2 regions of the Vibrio floridensis genome follow, and region 2 is predicted to be linked to the other one. Evidence: riboswitches for the same ligand, from Rfam matches in the RefSeq annotation. Region 2 holds a riboswitch; the other holds the start of a gene.

Region 1 (3,420 bases), on a different contig from region 2:
AGTATAGGTATTGAAGGGTATCAGTCGCTCATTGCCCATGGCCTACAGAACGCGAACTACTTACGTTGCTTACTTTCTCAGTTGCCAAACTGCAAAGTGGTGTCGGGCAGTAATCAAGGTCCTTGTGTCACCTTCCGTCTTTACCCTCCGGATGTCAAAGAAAGTCCTCAAGCGCTATTTTATCGTGAACGTCGGCTGATTCGGCAAAAGGCGTATATGGAAAGCATTGTCACCAGTGCCACTTATCATCGGAGTAATTTTCTATCAAGGAGAGGGCGCTATCTCAAAACCAACTGGGTGGACTCTATTGCGAGAACTGACTACAACGAGGTTGGTCATTGTCTTTTTTTACCCGGAGAAAAGGCGGTGTTTTTAAACCCCAATACCCAACGGCAAAATATTGAGTCCTTTGTTTCTAATCTCAATAAACTCTAACGCGTTGTTGGCTACAATCACCATTTGGCGATCAGCAATCCTCGAGCAACTGGCCGCCGTGCTAAAATCAAAGATGTTGTGGTCGACCCATCATAAAAAAGAAGCGATGCCCAGGCATCGCTTCTTACTTGTGACGTGAGCGAGCGTGAAGCGGTTAAAGCTTATCCCACGCCATTTGCCAGTGAGAACCAACCGCTGGCTCATAATGTGTTGCGCTTTGTGACCACTGAATGCAGTAACCAGAGTAAGGGAAGGGCTTACATTGGTAAACGTGGCCATCAGTGGCTAGCACTTTGGTGCCCGCGGTGTATGAACTTAAACTTTGTGGAAAAACAAAATCATAGTCGTTGCCTGGAGGCGGCGTTTGCTCTTCTTTCAGCATAAAATCGTAGCTTTGCTGCTTTTGTAAATTGCCATTGTGATCTTTGACCTTTGATACCAACATATGATGACCAGCTTCGGACTTACTGAGTGTTAGTGTTACCGCTTGTGTGTCACCATCTTTCATAGAAACGGTTTCGAACGCCAATGGTTCTTTGTGGTGATTGTAAACGGTCAGCTCTGCTGAGATATCACCCACTGCGTCCAATGTTAACTGCAAGGCAACGGATTCGTCCTCAACCAGATACTCGTCCGCGAGGCCAGAGACAGTCACATCGTACTCCGGTACCGGCGTTTCAATTTTATAGCCGATTTCGACGCGTTCTAGAGAGCTACCTTGTTTGAGATAAATCGGGTTACTACCATAAACGGGAACAAACTGGTTCTGCTCATTCAACTGGCCCGATGCGATATCACTTTGGGTTTGGTTAATCTTAGTGGCCAGTGCGTGAGACCAGTTGTTTGCGACCGTCAGCGCCTGACTGTCGATAGTGAGCGTCGTACGGTAGGCCACGTTCTCGCCGTTATGGTCAAACACCCGTGTAAATACAGTGTCGCCGACGTTCAGGTCCATGGTCGGGTTGATCTGACCGCCTTGGCTCCAATTTGGTAGCGAAGGGCCTTCTCCGTCAAATTTGACATCGATTACATTGTAGAAAGAGGCAGCAGTATCACCCACATCCCAAACCGCAAGAATCACTTGATAACCTTGGCGCTCAGGAACGTTACAACTGTGACTGACTCGTTTTGGTGGCTGCACCATACCGCCATCAATCACACAAAAAGGCGTGAGATCAAATGATGCGCGAGCTAATGGTTGATTTGGGTTCCAATCGGGTTTTGTGATGTAGTACTTCCAATCTTTGGTCACGTGGTTTGCGGTAAAAGTCCACTCAAAGTTTTGTGGGCCGGCTTGAATCGGGCGTTTAACCCAGCGATCGCTGGTCTGTTCATCCAGCGCACTGGCAAGGGCACTCTCTGCACTGGCAATTTTGCCATCGCGTGGGCCACTTTCCGGAAAACCATCAGGGCCTTCTACACTCTGTGGCTCATATTGAATGGCGCCACAATGGCTGTTTTTTTCTCCTGTAGAAGCGGCAAATTTACATAACGCAACACGACCTTCGGCCACGCCATTCTCTACTGCTGAAACATAGCCATGACTCATCGCACTACCGCTGATGACAGAGATAGCAATGGCAAGCATGGTGTAAGTGGGTTGTTTTTTCATAACATACTCTTTTTTTGTGCTGACTTTATCCAGAGTGCTCTGGGTATCGACCACAGCATACGCATGTTATTGCCAAAGACGCCGGAGAGGGGGAAACTCCCTGAATCTTTAGCTCAAACACTCTCTCGAGAGAGTGGCGGCCCCGCTATCTTAGGTGTTTTGTGTTGGATTTTACGCCGACAGACCGGAAGCTTTGCGTCCCATTCTTTCAAATGGTTTGCCTATGTGTGATGTCGAACGTAATTTAGGAGGTTACATAAGAGAGTGCGAATTAATTAATTCGTTTTGGAATTAATTTCTCGAAAAATAACCAATAGGATCAATGGATAATTGATGGGAATTATTTGAGTTATTAAATGTATATTTAATCCCGATTTAATGGTGATTGATTTATATTCAAATGAAATGTCAATCACAAAGTACCCATGAAAAACAGTTTAACAATACGCATCACAGCGTTAGAATCGCTGCTTTCTACTTATGCGATAGAGCACTTATGAAAACCAGCAGTTATGGCAACCTAATGGCTGCAATCTCCTTTTTGATTTGGGGGTTAACACCCATTTATTATCGCTTTTTGCCATCGGCTGCCACAGATGAGCTGCTCGCCTTACGCATAATCGCGTCTGTTCCCGTGGGGGTTGTCTTAGTCTGGATCATGACCAAGCACTGGCCTAACTTTCATCAAGTGATGACGGATAAACGCTCGTTGCTGTTTACCTTGATTGCTTCACTATTGATGTGCATTTCTTGGTCAACTTTCACCTGGGCACTGACCCATGATCGCGTAATTGATGCCAGCCTTGGTTTTTTTATCAGCCCATTAATGATGGTGGCTTTAGGGGTCATTATTCTGAAAGAGTCTCTTTCGCTCGGTAAAAAGTTGGCTATTGCTTTTGCAACGCTCGGTTTAACTTACCAAGTGGTGGATTATGGTGAGGTTCCTTACATCGCGCTTACGATGGGGGTGTTTTTTACTTTCTACGGATTTTGCAAAAAGAAAGTAGCTTTCGATTGGAGTACTACGTTATTTTTAGAAGCACTGCTGCTAATGCCTTTTGCTTTAGTCTATATGATGTATAAACACTCGCTAGGTGATGCGGTGGCCTTATCTTCCGATATTGAAACCTTGCTGTTTTATTTAGGTAGTGGCCCAGTAACAATTGCTCCCCTTATTTTTTACTCCATTGCAATTCGTTGTACCGATATGAGCAATATCGGTTTGATGCAATATATTGAACCCACTTTGCAGTTTATTTTAGCGGTCGTGATATTTGGTGAGCTGTTTGATCAAACGAAAATGATCAGCTTTGGTTTAATTTGGTTTGGCTTGATGTGTATCATCGCTGAAACATTAACCACTCGATCCAAAA
Region 2 (3,420 bases):
GCTGGAAGCTCCCCTTTAAGACCAAATAAACCTTCACCACGTACTTCACACAGTATTTGCTCATTAAGTAGCAACTGACAAACAATATGCGCTTCTATCGGTGTATTAGCCGTAAACACTATCATAATGGCATTCTACTGAGACGTGAACTGTGGACGAAACTTGCTCATCAACCACTTAACAGCGATTGGAAATACACCAAGTAAAACAAAAGAGGCGATGACAGCCGGTGACAAAATACCAGATAAGGTATTGATCTCTGCCAACTGAGTCCCAGCATTGAGGTAAACCGCCGTGCCGGGCAACATGCCAATTTGGCTAGTGACGTAGTAACGACTGATAGAGATAGGGGTTAACCCCATTAATAAGTTAATTAAGAAAAATGGAAATATCGGTATCAGGCGAAGTGAAAATAGGTAAAACGCGCCATCTTTCTCAACACCTTGATTCACCGAGTTCAGTTTGTCTCCAAATCGCTTCTGGACCCATTCTTTCAATAGGTAACGACTGCTTAGAAATGCGATGGTGGCCCCTATGGTACTGGCAAAGGAAACCAGAAGTAGGCTAAACCAAAAACCAAAGAGAGCAGCGCCAAGCAGTGTGACGACGGTCGCGCCAGGTACAGAAAAAGCAGTCAAAGCGACGTAAAGGATGAAATAGCTGATGGCGGATAACCAGAAGTTATCTTCAATAAAGTGAGTTAAAGCGACTTGCTGCGCCTTAGCGTTTTCTAAGGTGAGGTATTGGCTAAAGTTAACACCCAATAAGATGATAGTGGTGATAAGCAACAGTCCGAATACGAGTTTTTTGTTCATTGATAGATTCTCCAGATAGCGTTGTAATCAGACCCGAGTGAAAAAGAAATAATTTCGTGCCATACGAAAAAACCACACCTGTAGGGGTGTGGTTTCTAGTCTATAACTCAATAGTCACTTTGTCTTACTATGAAGACAAGTTATTCACTAACTCATCACGTCGTTGTTGAGGGATAACGCTCCAATGCGTCCCTTTAATTGCGCCCTCAAGTGCCCACAACAGCTCTAAGCTGACTGAGCCCGTGTGTGTGTTTTTAATCGCTTGATACGCGCGAGCAGCGCCCTGCGATTCCAACTGTTCTACGGTTTCAATACCTGCCTTCTTCAACATTCGTTCGGTGGCTAAACGTAGGTTAGGGAGGTCTTTAAGTCTATCCGGTTTTGCAGTTGCTTGTTGCTGCTTGTCACTATTTGCACTCTTTAGTGCCTGTTTCGCTACGGACAGAAGCGCATTTTGGTCTTGCCAAAGCGAATCAGAGATCGCGTAGTACTTAGTGACAACTGGAAACCCACGCTTGGTGTAAACGTATGGTTTTAGTCCTTTCTTTTCGAAAAGTAATGTCGATTTTTGATCCGCGCGAATATGAAGCTGGTCTTTGACAACGAGCGCAAACATCGTCTCATCTGCAAAAAGGCCGAACCCGCCAAACATAGAGCGAGACTTTATCGCACCAAGTTGCTCAAAAAGCTTCATTGAATCTTTGAGTATCGGTTTATCCATGATGTGTTATCTCGGTGTAATTACAATTACGCCACCAAATCAGGTCCGAGAGATTAGCAAACCAATGCAAATACAATGTCATTAATGGGTAAACTTGTTGTTATGCATTTTTGCCATCGGTAACCCCGCTACCTACCAAATTATGAATGGTTTAGGCCGGAGGCTTTGCGTCCCACCTTTTCAGATGGTTTGCCCTGTGCGTGACACTTAAAGAATACGATTTCTATTGGAGTAACATCACATTTTGAGATTAAAAGTGTGACATTGCTTCAAGTAATAGCTGCAGTTAAGTGAATGAGTGCTCGATTTTAAGAACTGAACAGAATTTGACTTAACAAATCACTTACTAAGAATAAAAAAAAGCACCCAGACTTGGATGCTTTAGAATATTAGTGTTAACTAATTGATTTTTTTAACTGTGTCGCGAATAACGAGCTCTGGGTGCATTTCAAATATACGCTTATCGTGCTCTTTATCCTTAATACGCTCGAGAAGGATCTCAAATGCATTTTTACCGACACGACGTTTTGGCTGGTGGATTGTTGTCAATGGTGGCGAGAAGTATTCTGCCAACTCGATATTGTCGTAGCCGATCACAGAGATGTCTTCTGGAATACGAAGCCCTAGTTGTTGAAGACGGCTCATCAAACCCAGTGCCATGGTATCGTTGAAGCAGAAGACTGCCGTTGGGCGATCTTGCCACGACGCGATCTTGTCAGCTGCCATCACTGCCGTGTCGCATTCGAAGTTCCCTTCAAGGATCCAATCTTCGTTGACTGTGATATTGGCTTCCTTCATCGCACGTTTAAAGCCTTGGATGCGCTCTTGGCACGCGGCTTTTTCAAAGTGACCACTTAAACACGCAATTTTTGTATGACCATTTTCAATCAAGTACTTAGTGGCCAAGTAGCCACCTTCCTCTGAGTTATCGATAATTTTATCGGCTTGTGAGCTGATTGGGCCCCAGTCCATAATCACTTTAGGAATATCTGCATGCTTATCAAGCATTTCGCGTAGTTCTTCGGTGAGGTCTGAACACATCACCAAAATGCCATCTACGCGTTTTTCCGCAAGCATACGAATGTAATCACGTTGCTTCTCGTAGATACCGCCAGTATTACAAAGAATTAGTGTGTAGCCTTGACGGTAACAGTAGCTTTCTACGCCATCAATCACTTCAGAAAAGAACAAGTTGGTAGATTGCGTAACCAGCATACCAATAGTGCGGGTGGTGTTGCACTTTAAGCTACGAGCCACTGCGCTCGGTGCGTAGTTGAGCTCGTCAACCGCTTTCATGACTTTTTCTTGAGTGGCTTCAGCCACGAATCGGGTTTTATTGATTACGTGAGAAACCGTTGTAGTTGATACGCCAGCGAGACGTGCGACATCTTTTATTGTGGCCATAGGTATTGTCCTGTCCTAGGTTGCCAGTTGAAATGAAGTACATTCGTGGCAACACGGTTTGCTACCTTTCTCCGATTTCGCCTTAAAAGAAGACACACTAGAAAAGCAGCAGCTTAGCTTAAAAAAACACAAAAACCGCTGTGTTTCAGCGGTTTGCATTAAAATCATGTTTTATCGATTGCGGTCTCAATTTTAGACTGTGACGGCAAAGCTGGCAACCTAATCGAACCGCGAAATCTGTATCCGCGTTCACACTTTAGTGGTTAAAGTGTAACCGAGTGTTTGCTCTATTGATAAGGGCGTAATTATTATCCAACTAAATAGTCGCTGTCCAGCTTACAAAATGCGACAAGTAGTTTTATCGCACTGGAATAGAAACCAAATTCATCACATTCCTTTGCACGAACAGCAAAGCTTGGAAGCCAAGAGAGTAACATTTCTTGGAGAAAGTCGTTTTGTTCGACAAACGCTTCTTCCATG

What was found. A riboswitch is a leader RNA that binds a small molecule or an ion and turns the genes downstream of it on or off. The one in region 2 is predicted to bind cyclic di-GMP.
Region 1: linked by a shared signal. The riboswitch ahead of gbpA (N-acetylglucosamine-binding protein GbpA) and the one ahead of LZU85_RS04815 (TfoX/Sxy family DNA transformation protein) in region 2 are both predicted to bind cyclic di-GMP.

What each region holds. Positions count from the first base shown of each region.
Region 1 is NZ_JAKGCY010000001.1:582,101-585,520, forward strand. It holds gene LZU85_RS02415 (pyridoxal phosphate-dependent decarboxylase family protein) at 1-435, shown strand, start outside; gene gbpA (N-acetylglucosamine-binding protein GbpA) at 590-2,047, opposite strand; cyclic di-GMP riboswitch class I at 2,180-2,279, opposite strand; gene rarD (EamA family transporter RarD) at 2,544-3,420, shown strand, end outside.
Region 2 is NZ_JAKGCY010000002.1:99,043-102,462, forward strand. It holds gene LZU85_RS04805 (putative signal transducing protein) at 1-125, opposite strand, end outside; gene LZU85_RS04810 (TVP38/TMEM64 family protein) at 135-815, opposite strand; gene LZU85_RS04815 (TfoX/Sxy family DNA transformation protein) at 943-1,536, opposite strand; cyclic di-GMP riboswitch class I at 1,652-1,740, opposite strand; gene purR (HTH-type transcriptional repressor PurR) at 1,936-2,940, opposite strand; gene torD (molecular chaperone TorD) at 3,249-3,420, opposite strand, start outside.